DNA from 3 places in the Streptomyces sp. GL_141 genome. Region 2 is predicted to be linked to each of the others. Evidence: riboswitches for the same ligand, from Rfam matches in the RefSeq annotation. Region 2 holds a riboswitch; each other region holds the start of a gene.
The links. Region 2 has a riboswitch for cobalamin ahead of metE (5-methyltetrahydropteroyltriglutamate--homocysteine S-methyltransferase). Riboswitches for the same ligand answer to the same signal wherever they lie in the genome.
Positions count from the first base shown of each region.

Region 1: it holds a riboswitch for cobalamin, as region 2 does, so the genes downstream of both, AC3IX6_RS10530 (energy-coupling factor ABC transporter permease) here and metE (5-methyltetrahydropteroyltriglutamate--homocysteine S-methyltransferase) in region 2, are expected to answer to the same signal.
Region 3: it holds a riboswitch for cobalamin, as region 2 does, so the genes downstream of both, AC3IX6_RS04270 (ribonucleoside triphosphate reductase) here and metE (5-methyltetrahydropteroyltriglutamate--homocysteine S-methyltransferase) in region 2, are expected to answer to the same signal.

Region 1 covers NZ_CM174402.1:2,507,012-2,511,651, reverse strand. The annotation lists gene AC3IX6_RS10545 (energy-coupling factor ABC transporter ATP-binding protein) at 1-335, opposite strand, end outside; gene cbiQ (cobalt ECF transporter T component CbiQ) at 341-1,090, opposite strand; gene AC3IX6_RS10535 (energy-coupling factor ABC transporter substrate-binding protein) at 1,094-1,432, opposite strand; gene AC3IX6_RS10530 (energy-coupling factor ABC transporter permease) at 1,432-2,127, opposite strand; cobalamin riboswitch at 2,157-2,350, opposite strand; gene AC3IX6_RS10525 (hypothetical protein) at 2,636-2,782, shown strand; gene AC3IX6_RS10520 (flavodoxin family protein) at 2,779-3,495, shown strand; gene AC3IX6_RS10515 (MFS transporter) at 3,507-4,640, opposite strand, start outside.
Region 2 covers NZ_CM174402.1:7,478,977-7,483,616, forward strand. The annotation lists gene AC3IX6_RS33335 (2-dehydropantoate 2-reductase) at 1-557, opposite strand, end outside; gene AC3IX6_RS33340 (GntR family transcriptional regulator) at 783-1,457, shown strand; cobalamin riboswitch at 1,545-1,770, shown strand; gene metE (5-methyltetrahydropteroyltriglutamate--homocysteine S-methyltransferase) at 1,945-4,266, shown strand; gene AC3IX6_RS33350 (hypothetical protein) at 4,346-4,640, opposite strand, start outside.
Region 3 covers NZ_CM174402.1:981,326-985,965, forward strand. The annotation lists gene AC3IX6_RS04265 (anaerobic ribonucleoside-triphosphate reductase activating protein) at 1-618, opposite strand, end outside; gene AC3IX6_RS04270 (ribonucleoside triphosphate reductase) at 615-2,393, opposite strand; cobalamin riboswitch at 2,437-2,580, opposite strand; gene AC3IX6_RS04275 (glycoside hydrolase family 71 protein) at 2,703-4,418, opposite strand.

The sequences.
Region 1 (4,640 bases), 5.0 Mb from region 2:
CCCTGGTTCATCGGGCCGAAGGACACGTCCTGTTCGACCGAGGCCGCGAACAGCTGGTCGTCGGGGTCCTGCACCACCAGCTGGACGGACGTGCGCAGCCGGGTCAGTCCGGCCCGGTCGTACGAGACCTCCGTGCCGTCCAGCCACAGCGATCCCGCGCCGGGCCGCAGGCCGCCGCTCAGCAGCCGCATCAGCGTGGTCTTGCCGCTGCCGTTGCGGCCCAGCAGGGCCAGCGCCCGGCCCGGCGTGATGGCGAAGTCGACGCCGGTCAGGACGGCCGGGCCGTCCTCGTAGGCGTAGCCCGCGTCGGACAGTTCGATCAGGGGGGTCGCCACCGGGTTCACAAGGAGAGCCCCTTCAGGGTGAGGGTCAGGGTGATCAGGGCCGCCAGCAGGGCGCCGGTGGCCGTCAGGAAGCGCCACGACAGGGCCGCCTCCGGTACGAGGACCCGCAGCGCGCCGTCGTAGCCGCGTCCGGCCAGACCCGCCTGGAGCTTGGCCGCGCGGTCGAAGGCCCGTACGAAGGAGGTGGCGGCGAGCCCGGCCAGGGAGCGCCACACCGCCGCCCGGCTGGTGTGCCCGAGCCGGGCCGCCTGGGCCCGGCGGACCTGCGCCATGGAGTCGAGCAGCAGGAAGCCGATCCGGTACATGACCAGGGCCACGTCCACCACGGGGGCCGGCACCCCGGCCCGCACCAGCCGGGGCAGTACGTCGGAGACCGGGGTGGTGAAGGCGAACAGCAGCAGCCCGAGCGAGGCAGCCGAGGTGCGCAGCAGCAGTTCGGCGGCGAGCCGGGGGCCGTCGGGGGCCAGGGACACCGGCCCCGCCGGGCCGCCGACCGCGAACAGCAGGGGCAGCGCCCCGGTGAAGCAGAAGCCGAGCGGGATCCGGAAGGCCCGCCAGAGCTGCCGGCCGGCCACCCCGGCCGGGCCGAGCAGCACGGCGAGGGTGGCGGCGGCCACCAGCGGCCCGCCCGGCCAGGGCGGCAGGCACACGGCGGTGACCGTCAGCCCGATTCCGAGCAGGGCCTTCTCCAGCGGGTGCCTGCCGCGCCAGCGACTGCCGTGCGCGGCCACGTCGATCGGCAGCACCGCCTACGCCTCCGGGGCGGTGGCGGCAGCGGCGGCGGCCGCCCCCTGGCGGCGGCCCTTGCGGACGCCGAAGTAATACGCGAGCACGCCCGCTCCCAGCGCCGCCTGCAAGGCGAACAGCGCGGACTCGATCTCGGCCGAAGGGGGTTCGTAGAGAGGGGAGAACCAGGGCTCGTAGTCCGGCTTCAGCTCGGTGATCGCCGCCTCGGCCTGCGCGTCGGCGCCCGCGAAGGGCTCCTCCTTGCCCTCGCCCAGCCCGAGGGCGATCGGCAGGACGGCCAGCGCCGCCACCAGGAGCAGCAGCAGGGTGTTGATCTTGGCGTTCTTCGACATGCCGCTCATCAGGCCGCCGCCTTCTCTCCGGTACGGGTGGCCGTCAGCTTCGCGACGCCCAGCCGGACCAGGTCCGACTTGCTCGACGCCATCAGCAGCCGCATCACGAGGACGGTCAGCAGCCCCTCGCTCACGGCCAGCGGGATCTGCGTGACCGCGAAGATCCCCCCGAACTTCGCGAGCGAGCCCGCGAATCCGGAGGCCGGGTCGGGGAAGGCGAGGGCGAGCTGCACGCTGGTGACGCAGTAGGTGACCAGGTCGGCGAAGAAGGCGCCGAAGAACACGGTGACCATCAGCGGGAGAGCGAACTTCCGCAGCAGCCGGTAGACGGCGTAGCCCGCCCACGGGCCGGCGATGGCCATCGAGAAGACGTTGGCGCCGAGGGTGGTGAGCCCGCCGTGCGCCAGCAGCAGGGCCTGGAACAGCAGGGTGATCGTGCCGAGCACCGCCATGATCGGCGGCCGGAACAGGATCGCCCCGAGTCCGGTGCCCGTGGGATGCGAGCAACTGCCCGTGACGGAAGGGATCTTCAGGGCGGACAGGACGAAGGTGAAGGCCCCGGAGGCGCCGAGCAGCAGCGTGCTCTCCGGGTTGGCCTTCACCTCGCGGGTGAGCGCGCGGACGCCGTGGACGACGAAGGGGGCGGACACGGCGCCCCAGGCGACCGCGTGCAAAGGGGGTAGGAACCCCTCGGCTATATGCATGAGTAGGGAGACCTCTCCAGCACCTCGTGGATGGACAACGCGCCCCGGCCGGTCTCCTGGCTCACGGGTTGACGTCCATGCTCCGCCTTCCCGGGCAGCGCGGAACCTCCCGCGCAGCCCAGTGGCTTTCCCGCAGGAGTGGAGCCGGACTTCCCGATCACAGTGGCGAGGGCCGCACCGGTTTCCCACCGGTTTCCCGAACACCAAGGCCCGCTGACCCTAGTCGGCCGCACGGACCGGTAACAACCCGCCCCAATCACGCCGGGCGGTGACCGGATTCCGCTTGTGCGTCACGCCACGTGCCCGTGCTGTCGCTGTCCGCCCCAATGTCCCCGCCTGAAAGGGGAGTTCCGGATGTCCGTGGCCGCCGGAGAACGGCCGCCACACGTCGCCGCCCTGTTCCGGCCGGGCTGCTTCCCGCGGACGGTCCGGGGCCCCCGCCCCCGGGGTGCGCCCGGACGGGTGCGGCCCGGTGGCGGGCCCGCCGGGCCCCGGTGAGGCTGGACGCGTGGCTACCGATCCCGCGCACGACCTCGACCACTCCGACCTGACCGCCGTGCACGTCAACTGCACGCTCAAGCGATCGCCCGAGCCCGGCGACACCGAGGGCCTGATCGACAAGAGCCGTGCGGCGATGGGAGGAGCACGACGATGACCGACAACGCCATGTCTCATGACGACCTGCGTGCCGTGGTGATCAACTGCACCCTCAAGCGGTCGCCGGAACGAAGCCACACGCAGGGCCTGATCGACATCAGCACCGGCATCATGCAGCGTCAGGGTGTCCAGGTCGAGGTACTCCGGGCAGTGGACCTCGACATCGCGACCGGCGTCTGGCCGGACATGACGGAGCACGGCTGGGAGACCGACGAGTGGCCGGTCATTTACTCGAAAGTCATGGCCGCAGACATCCTCACGCTGGCTGGGCCCGTATGGCTGGGTGACAACTCCTCGGTCATGAAGAAGGTGATCGAGCGCCTGTACGCCTGCTCGTCGATCCTCAACGAGCTCGGCCAGTACGCCTACTACGGTCGCGTGGGCGGCTGCCTGATCACCGGCAACGAGGACGGCGCCAAGCACTGCGCGATGAACGTCCTGTACAGCCTCCAGCACCTCGGATACGTCATTCCGCCGCAGGCGGACGCGGGCTGGGTCGGCGAGGCCGGCCCGGGCCCGTCGTACCTCGACCCCGGCTCCGGCGGGCCGGACAACGACTTCACGAACCGCAACACGACCTTCATGACCTGGAACCAGCTCCACCTGGCGAGGATGCTCAAGGACACCGGCGGCATCCCCGCCCACGGAAACCAGCGCTCCGAGTGGGACGCCGGCTGCCGCTTCGACTTCGAGAACCCCGAGCACCGCTGAGCTCGGTCCCGTCAGATGAGGTCGCGGTGGCGGCCCACCTTGGTGGAGAAGAGGTAGAGCGGGGGCAGGAGGGCGGCGGCGCAGACGGTCCAGAGCGCGGTACGGGCGCCGAAGTGGGTGGCGAGGAGGCCGGCGGTGAGCGCGCCGAGCGGCAGCGCGCCCCAGGAGACGAAACGGACCGTGGCCATCACGCGGGACAGCAGTTCCGGGGGCGACTGCGTCTGCCGGTAGGTGCGGGTGGTGATCGATCCGATGACGGTGCCGAAGGCGAAGCCGGCGTTGCCCAGGGCGAACCAGTACGCGTCCCCCGCCGACGTGGTCAGCGGGGCGAGCAGGAGCAGCGCGCCGCCGGCCAGATCGGCCAGGATGATGCCCCGCGCGGTGCCGAGGCGCGTGGTCACGCGGACCGCGACGGCGGCGCCGGCGAGCGCGCCGACCCCGTCCATGGCAAGGACGAGACCGAGCTGCATGGAGTCGAGGCCGGCTCCGCGGACCAGGTAGAGGGGGGTGAGGGTGACGAGGGCCGCGCCCAGGAAGTTGGCGGCGGTCGCCCAGATCATGCAGGGGCGCATGACCGGGTGCTTGGTGACGTACCGCCATCCAGCGCGCATCAGCCGCAGCGCGCTCTCGTTGGTGCGGGGCGCGGGGCGGCTCTCGGGGAGGGTGCGCAACAGCACGGCGGAGGCCACGTAGCTGGCGGCGTCCACGACGATCGCGCCGACCGGGCCCGTCACGCCGATCAGGACGCCGCCGAGGGAGGGGCCGCCGGTGTCGGTGACGGCGTGCGTGCCCGACATGACGCTGTTGCGGGCGGCCAGCTGCCGGGCCGGGACGACGGCGGGCAGGAAGGTCGAGTTGCCGATGTCGAACAGCACGGTCGCCGAGCCGGTGACGAGCGCCGCGAACAGCAGGTGCGGATACGTGAGCGTGCCGATCCACCAGGCGAGCGGCAGCGATCCGAGCGCCGCGAACCGTACGAGGTCGAGCGTGACCTGGAGTCGGCGCAGCGGCACGCGCTGCGCGAGGACGCCCGCCGGGAGGCTGAGCAGCAGCCAGGAGACCTGCCCGGCGGCGGCGAGCAGGGCGACCTGGAAAGCGGTGGCGTCCAGAACGGTGAGGGCGACGAGCGGCAGGGCGAGGGCGGT
Region 2 (4,640 bases):
TCCTGCATGGCCTCGCTGAACGCGAGGCAGCGCTCGGAGAGGGACCGGTCGGGCTCGCCGATGGAGAAGCGGGTGCCTTCGAGGTGGCGCACGACCCCCGGACCCGCCAGCTCCGTCGCCGCGTAGACCACGCAGCCGATGGCCCGTTCGGGCGCGAGGACGGCGCTGACCGCGCCGCCGGGATCCACGCTCTCGATGCGGTGGCCCTCGTGCGGTCCGCCGTGCCGGTGGAAGTACCACCAGGGGATGCCGTTCTGGGCGGCGATCACGGCGGTGCCCTCGTGCAGCAGCGGCTCGATGAGCGGCCCGCACGCCGCGTACGAGTTGGCCTTGAGGCCGAGGAAGACGTAGTCGACCGGACCGATCCCGGCCGGGTCGTCGGTGGCGTGGGCACGGGCGGTGAAGTCTCCGCGGGGGCTGAGCACCCGGACCCCGTGCTCCCTCATGGCCGCCAGATGGGGTCCGCGGGCGACGAGGTGCACATCGGCGCCCGCCCGGTGCAGCGCGGCACCGACGTAGGCGCCGATCGCACCGGCGCCCAGAACTGCGACTTTCACCATGTGGCACTCCGTTCGGTCGAGGGTACCGAGGAACTGCCGAACGTTGTCGACGAAATATTGTCTACAGGATGGAATCCTGGTCGGCAAGGGCTGACGCAGGCCGGGGGAGGGGGAGTTGGCCGTCCGGGTGGTCGGCGCGGTGCGCCGTAGACTGTAGGCGAAAGACAATCCATCATGGGGTTTCGCTACGCAGCCGACGGCGCTGCCCAGGAGGGGACCGCGATGTTGTCGACAGGACTGCCGCAGGGGGCGGTGCCCAAACTCGAACGGCCCGGCCCGCTGCGTGACCGCGTCTACGGGGCCCTGCTGGAGCTCATCACCACCCGCGCCCTCCAGCCCGGGCAGCACCTCGTCGAGAGCGAACTCGCCGGACACCTCGGGGTGTCCCGGCAGCCGGTACGGGAGGCGCTGCAGCGTCTGAGCACCGAGGGATGGGTCGATCTGCGGCCCGCCCAGGGGGCGTTCGTGCACGAGCCGACCGAGGAGGAGGCGGACCAGCTCCTCACGGTCCGCACGCTCCTGGAGGCCGAAGCCGCCCGGCTGGCCGCCGCCCACGCCGGCGCCGAGGCCGTCGCCGCGCTCGAAGAGCTGTGCGCGCAGGGGGAGCGGGCCGTCGCCGCGGACGACGTGGACACCGCGGTCAGGGCGAACGCCCGGCTCCACGCGAAGATCATGGAGCTCGCGGGCAACGCCGTCCTCGCCGAGCTGGCCGCGCAGGTGGACCGGCGCGTCCGCTGGTACTACACCCCCGTCGCCCGCCAGCGGGGCCACCAGTCCTGGGTGGAGCACCGCGAGCTGATCGCGGCGATCGCGAACCGTGACGGGCAGGCCGCGACGGCGATCATGCGCGCGCACACGGAACACACCCGCAAGACGTACCACGAGCGGGACAAGTAGCCGGTCACGGCGGGGAGGTCCCCTCCCGTGTCCCATTTCACCATCCGACATGTGGGAAGGCGCGCCCGTTCCCCGGCCGCCCGCCCTACTGTGGGCCTCGCAGCTGGTTCGCCCCCGTCCGCCAGGCGGGACGCGTCGTAAGAGGGAACCCGGTGGGAATCCGGGACTGCCCCGCAGCGGTGAGCGGGAACGACCGCCGTCATACGCACTGGGACCTGAACCGGTCCTGGGAAGCGACGGCCATTAGGTGCCCGCCGGGAGACCGGCAGGCGAGCCCGCGAGTCCGAAGACCTGCCCGTTGCCCGTGAGCGATCGACCGCGCACGGTTTCCCGGTGACCTCGTGGGCGGGTCGGCGTGCACCTCAGGCGGACCCTCCCGTCGCGTACCCCAGCCGTACGCGACCCCGGCGGTCCGCCCGTTCCGGCACCCTTCGCCTCCGCGACCCGTCACCGGGTTCATGGAGACACGCTCGCGAAGGAGAGTTCCGTGACCACCGAGTCCGCAGCCGCGCCCGTACGGGCCACCGTGTACGGCTACCCCCGCCAGGGACAGAACCGCGAACTGAAGAAGGCGGTCGAGGGCTACTGGAAGGGCCGCGTCAGCGCCGAAGCCCTCCGGGAGACCGCCCGCGACCTGCGCCGGACCAACTGGGCCCAGCTCGCCGGGGCCGGCATCACCGAGGTTCCGACCGGCGACTTCTCGTACTACGACCACGTCCTGGACACCACGGTCATGGTCGGCGCGATCCCCGACCGCCACCGGGCCGCCGTCGCGGAGGACGCCCTGGACGGCTACTTCGCGATGGCGCGCGGCACCCAGGACGTGGCCCCGCTCGAGATGACCAAGTGGTTCGACACGAACTACCACTACCTGGTCCCCGAACTCGGACCCGACACCGTCTTCACCGCCGAATCCGCCCGACAGGTCGCGGAGTTGAAGGAGGCCCTGGCCCTCGGTCACACCGCCCGCCCGGTCCTGGTCGGACCGGTGACCTACCTCCTCCTCGCCAAGCCCGCACCCGGCGTGGCCCCCGGCTTCGAGCCGCTCGCCCTGCTCGACCGGCTGCTGCCCGTCTACGCCCAGGTCCTCGCGGACCTGCGCGCGGCGGGCGCCGCATGGGTCCAGCTCGACGAACCGGCCCTGGTCCAGGACCGCACCCCGGCCGAACTGAACGCGGCGGCCCGCGCCTACCGCGAGCTCGGCGGCCTCACCGAGCGCCCCAAGCTGCTCGTCGCCTCCTACTTCGACCGGCTCGGTGACGCCCTGCCCGTCCTGGCGAAGGCACCCGTGGAGGGGCTCGCCCTCGACTTCACCGACCGGGCCGCAGCCAACCTCGACGACCTCGCCGCCGTCGGCGGCCTCCCCGGCAAGCGCCTGGTCGCCGGCGTGGTCAACGGCCGCAACATCTGGATCAACGACTACCAGAAGTCGCTGACTACCCTCGGCACCCTCCTCGGCCTCGCCGACCGGGTCGACGTGGCCGCGTCCTGCTCCCTGTTGCACGTCCCGATCGACGCCGACGCCGAGCGGGACACCGACCCGCAGATCCGGCGCTGGCTCGCCTTCGCCCGCCAGAAGACCACCGAGATCAGCACACTGGCCCGCGGACTGGCCCGGGGCACCGACGCGATCGCGGCCGAACTCGCCGCGAACCGGGCCGGCCTGGCCTCCCGCACCGCCTCCCGCATCACCCACGACCCGGCCGTCCGCGCCCGCACCGCGGCGATCACCGAGGCCGACGGCCACCGCGCCCAGTCCTACGCCGAACGGGCCGCCGCCCAGCGCGCCCACCTCGGCCTGCCGCTGCTCCCCACCACCACCATCGGCTCCTTCCCGCAGACCACGGACCTGCGCACGGCCCGCGCCGACCTGCGCGCCGGACGCATCGACACGGCGGCCTACGAGGACCGCATCCGCGCAGAGATCCGGGAGGTCCTCTCCTTCCAGGAGAAGACGGGCCTCGACGTGCTCGTGCACGGGGAGCCCGAACGGAGCGACATGGTGCAGTACTTCGCCGAGCAGCTCACGGGCTACCTCGCCACCCAGCACGGCTGGGTCCAGTCCTACGGCACCCGTTACGTCCGCCCGCCCGTGCTCGCCGGGGACGTCTCCCGTCCCGACCCGATGACCGTCCGCTGGACCACGTACGCGCAGGCGCAGACGGCCAAGCCGGTCAAGGGCATGCTCACCGGCCCGGTCACCATGCTCGCCTGGTCCTTCGTACGCGACGACCAGCCCCTCGGCGAGACCGCGCGCCAGGTCGGACTCGCCCTGCGCGACGAGGTCGACGACCTTGAGGCGGCCGGTACTTCGGTCATCCAGGTCGACGAGCCCGCCCTGCGGGAAACCCTGCCGCTGCGCGCCGCCGACCACGCCGCATACCTGGCGTGGGCCACGGAATCCTTCCGCCTCACCACCAGCGGCGTCCGGCCGGACACCCAGATCCACACCCACATGTGCTACGCGGAGTTCGGGGACATCGTCGAGGCCATCGAGCACCTCGACGCCGACGTCATCAGCCTGGAGGCGGCCCGCTCCCACATGCAGGTCGCCGACGAGCTCGCCGGCGCGGGCTACCCGCGCGAGGTCGGCCCCGGCGTCTGGGACATCCACTCCCCCCGCGTCCCCTCGGCCGGTGAAGCGGCGGCCCTGCTGCGCAAGGGACTTGGGGCGATCCCCGCCGAACGCCTCTGGGTCAACCCCGACTGCGGTCTGAAGACCCGCGGCTGGCCCGAGACGAGGGCCTCGCTGGAACACCTCGTCGAGGCCGCCCACCGGGTGCGCGCGGAGGTCCCGCCGCACGCCTGATCCCCACGGACCGGCCGGCACACGGGACGCCCGTGTGCCGGCCGGGCGGGGGCCGTCCGCGTACGGGCCGGGGCCCGGCTCAGCCGGCCGCCGGGTGGCCGCAGCGGAACAGCGGGTCCCCGGTGTCGAAGGGGACGTCCTCCCGGGAGTCCGCCACGGCGGCCACGGAGGAGGGCAGGTCGAACGGGAGGCTTCCCGTCGCCGGCGCCCGACCGAGGGCCGCGTCGAGCACCAGCTCGTCGGCGGCCCCGAACTCCCCCAGGAGGAAAACGGATCGGCCGACCAGCGGCGTGAGAACGGCGATCCGGACCACGGCGGCGTCGGCGTCCTCGGGCCGGTCCACGACCGTGCCGTACCGGGCGGCGACGGCCGGT
Region 3 (4,640 bases), 6.5 Mb from region 2:
CGTCGGGGTTCCGCCCAGTTCGGCGAGCCAGGCGTCCAGGTCGGCCATGGCGGGCGGGTCCAGGAGGGCCGGGTCCACCGTGGTGCGGAGCTGGTGGGGCACCCCCGAGGCGAGCAGGAGGCGCAGGCTGCGCTCCGCCGAGGCGGCCGCGTGGCCGATGCCGGTGACCCGTTCGTAGCGGCCGGGCGGGGCCTTGACGTCGAAGCCGACCCAGTCCAGCAGGCCCGCGTCCAGCAGCCGGGCCAGGCGCCGGGGGAAGGCTCCCCCGGTGTGGAGGCCGACCTCCATGCCCAGCGCGCGGGCCTCCCGTACGGCTTGGGGCAGACCGCGCTGGAGCAGCGGTTCACCGCCCGAGAAGACGATCCCGTCGAGCAGCCCCGTCCGGCGGGCGAGGTGGCCGAGCACCTCGTCCCAGGAGACGGCGGCGGGGGCCCGGGCGGGCAGCAGGCCGGGGTTGTGGCAGTAACCGCACCGCCAGGGGCAGCCCTGGCAGAAGACGGTGGTGACCAGCCGGCCGGGCCAGTCGCAGGTGGACAGCCGGGACCAGCCGCCGATGCGGATGACCTCGCCGGGGGTGACCTCTCCGGGGGTGGCCGCGCCCGGCGCCGCGGTCGTCACACCGCCGCCTTGAAGTGGACGCGCTCGGCGTGTTCGCCCTTCTTGCCGATGTTGAAGGAGGACACCGGGCGGTGGTAGCCCATGACCCGGGTCCAGATCTCGCACGGCGCCCCGCACGTGGGGCAGTGGGGCCGCTCCCCCTCCAGGTAGCCGTGGTCCGCGCAGATGGAGAAGGTGGGGGTCACCGTCAGGTACGGGATCCGGAAGGTCTCCAGCGAGCGCCGGACCAGTTCGCGGCAGGCCTCCGCCGTCGGGATCCGCTCGGGGGTGTACAGGTGCAGGACGGTGCCGCCCGTGTACTTGCCCTGCAGTTCGTCCTGGCGCTCCAGCGCCTCGAAGGGGTCGTCGGTCCAGCCGACGGGCAGCTGGGAGGAGTTGGTGTAGTACGGGTTGGCGTCGGTGCCGGCCTGGAGGATGCCGGGGAAGCGGGCCCGGTCCTCCTTCGCGAAGCGGTACGTCGTGCCCTCGGCGGGGGTGGCCTCCAGGTTGTACAGGTGGCCGGTGCTCTCCTGGAAGTCCACCATCCGGGCCCGGACCCGGTCCAGGAGGCGGACCGCGAGGGCGTGGCCCTCGGGGGTGGTGATGTCGTGGGCGTCCGCGCTGAAGTTGCGGATCATCTCGTTGACGCCGTTGACCCCGATGGTGGAGAAGTGGTTGCGCAGGGTGCCCAAGTACCGCTTGGTGTACGGGAAGAGACCGCCGTCGATCAGGTCCTGGACGGTGATCCGCTTGAGTTCGAGGCTGTCCCGGGCGAGCTCGCACAGCCGGTCCATCCCGGCCAGCAGACCCGGCTCGTCGCCCGCGTAAAGGTGCCCGAGCCGGGCGCAGTTGAGGGTGACCACACCGAGGGAGCCGGTCTGCTCGGCGCTGCCGAAGAGGCCGTTGCCGCGCGCCCGCAGCTCGGTCAGATCGAGCTGGAGCCGGCAGCACATGGAGCGGATCATGTGGGGTTCGAGCTCGGAGTTGATGAAGTTCTGGAAGTACGGGAGCCCGTACTTGGCGGTCATCGCGAAGAGCCGCTCGGCGTTCTCGCTCTCCCAGGGGAAGTCGCGGGTGATGTTGTAGGTCGGGATGGGGAAGGTGAACACCCGCCCGGTGGCGTCGCCTTCCGTCATGACCTCGATGTACGCCCGGTTGATCATGTCCATCTCGGCCTGGAGCTCGCCGTAGGTGAAACCGGTCTCCTCCCCCGCGACCACGGGGATCTGTTCGCGCAGGTCCTCGGGGCAGGTCCAGTCGAAGGTGAGGTTGGTGAAGGGGGTCTGCGTGCCCCAGCGCGAGGGCACGTTGAGGTTGTGCACGAGCTCCTGGACGCACTGCCTGACCTGGTCGTACGTGAGCCTGTCGAGGCGGACGTACGGGGCGAGACAGGTGTCGAAGGAGGAGAAGGCCTGGGCGCCCGCCCATTCGTTCTGCAGGGTGCCGAGGAAGTTCACGATCTGGCCGACGGCCGAGGACAGGTGTTTGGGCGGGGCGGAGTCGATCTGGCCGGGGACCCCGTTGAAGCCCTCGGTGAGCAGGGTGCGCAGGGACCAGCCGGCGCAGTAGCCGGAGAGCATGTCCAGGTCGTGGATGTGGAGGTCGCCCTCGCGGTGGGCACGGGCCACGGCGGCGGGATAGACCTGTTCCAGCCAGTAGTTCGCGGTGACCTTGCCCGCGGCGTTGAGGATGAGTCCGCCGAGCGAATAGCCCTGGTTGGCGTTGGCGTTCACCCGCCAGTCCCGGCGGTCCAGGTATTCGGTCACGGTCTCTACGGCATTGATGACAGCAGTCACGGCAGCCCTCCCACGAGGCTCGGCACGGAAGAATGGCGGGCGCTCTTGAGGGCCCGTGCCGGCAGGTGTCGGACTCGTCCGCCGTGGCGGACTCACCGTTGCGGGGCAGTCCCGGATTCCCACCGGGTTCCCTGTTGCCTCGGTCGGGGGAAGGGAGCCCCGCCGAACCGGCAGAGCCAACACTACATATAGATGTGACAGCGGCATGCCACCACTACATATGGGGTGACAAAGGTCCCGGGGCAAGGGACTTCGGCCCCTGCGGACCCGCGCCGGCGCCCTGCGGACCTACGCCGGAGCCCTGCGGGCTCAGCTCCGGCCGCTGGTGGCGGCGTAGTACTGGAGGTCCTGCACCTCCACCGTGCGGTCCACCCGGTAGGGCAGTTCCACCCGGGCTCCGGCCTTGCCGCCCCGCACCACGGACGCCGAGCCGGCGCCCGGAGCCAGGGGCAGCAGCTCGGAGTGGACCCCGGCCGGGGCCGCGTGCGCGTCCTCGGCCGCCCCCACGGCCGTACGGATGCTCGCGGGCGCGGTCAGGAAGCTCAGCACCTCCACCGCGTCCCGGGCCGCGGCGCTGCCGCCCCGCAGCGACATCACGAGGGACTGGCCGCCGCTCGGGTCCGCGGCGGCGAACTGGGTGCGCGAGCTCAGGTACAGCGTGTCGCGGACGATCTTCGGCCAGCCGCCCGTCTTGAACCGGGTGAGGTAGTACGAGGAAAGGTCCAGGTAGGCATGGCCGTTGTGCAGCGAGGGCGCGAACTGGCTGCCCTCGCTGTAGTCGTTCCACGTGGTGAGCTGGACCCAGTCGGCCCCGTCCTCGATCGCGCGGTTCCATGTGGCGCGCAGGGTCGCGGTGTTGCCCGCCTCGTCGTAGATGCCCTGGTTGGGGCGGGCGTCCTGGACCGATACGGGCTGCATCCAGATCTTGCCCGCGGCGTGGGCGCGCCGGACGTCGCGCGTGGAGCTCTCCTGGCCGACGTAGCTGCGGCTGCCCCACTCGGAGAATCCGTGGCTGATGGGCTCGAACTCGGCGCTGTGCGCGCCGAAGTCGAGGAAGAGCGGGACGAAGGCGGTGCGGATGCCGTGCCGGTTCTTCAGGACGTCCATGACCCCGGTCCACCAGGCGACGCTCTTCTCCTCGGCCTTGAACGGCGAGACGACCAGCCGGCCGTCGGGGAGCCGGTGGGCGGCCGGGGCCTTGCCGAGCTCCGCGAGGAGGTCGGCGAGCACGGCCGGGTCGTCGGTGCCCAGGGAGGTCATGTCCGGCATCAGCATGACCTTGAAGCCCGGATCCACCGAACGGGCGGCCTCCATCAGGAGGTGGGAGCGTTCGCGGTTCTTCCCGGTCAGGGAGAGCAGGTCGAGGGTGAATCCGTCGATGCCCGCGGCGCGGGCCGTGCGGACCTCCTGCTGGAGGTTGGCGAGCTCCCAGTCCCCGGCTTTGGGCGGGACGGGCAGCGGGCGGTCGCGGAGCAGTCCGCCGTAGCGCTCGTGCTTGCCGTTCTCGCCGTCCGGCTTCAGGTAGTTGCGGGTGTAGTAGTCGGCGTCGGCGCCGACGTTGTCCAGGGAGAGCGGGTACGGGGTGAAGTAGTGGGCGAAGACCAGCTTCTTGCCGGCGGCGCCGGAGCGCAGCACGGCCGGCTGCGGCAGGTCGAAGGGCAGGGCTCCGGCGGGGCGGGGCGCGCCGTCCGCGGCGGACCCCTGGGCCTTCGGGTCCGGGGGCTGCCCGCCGGGGCTCTGCGGGGCGGTCGTGACCGGTCCGGTGGCGGCGGGGCCGGAGGCGGCGGGCGCGGGGCCGTCGCCGCCGGGAGCGGGCAGGAGGCCGCCCGGGCCCGGCGCCGGGCCGGCCTGCGCGTCGGCGACGGTGCGGGGGTCCCAGACGATGCCCGTCGCGGCGCAGACGCCCGCGAGGAGGAAGGCGGACAGGAGGAGGCTCAGCAGGGGTCTTCGGCGCCGGAATCCCGCACGGCGCCGGTGCGACGCGGGCCTCGCGCCCCGCCCTGACCGACCCCGGTCCGCACTCATCCTGGCCCCTCCCCCGAATATGCCCGCGCCATGCCCGAACACCGGGCCGCACAGCAGCAGTACAGCGGATTCCCGGCCCCCGGACAACCGTTCCCCCGGGTTGGACAAAGGTGTGTGACCTGTACAACTGCTGTGATCATCGGACGGCAGGGGCGTTTCACCGGAATAGGGAATTCCCCTGGCCTTTCGCGAAAAGTGGCGCATAATCGTCTTCATGCGGCT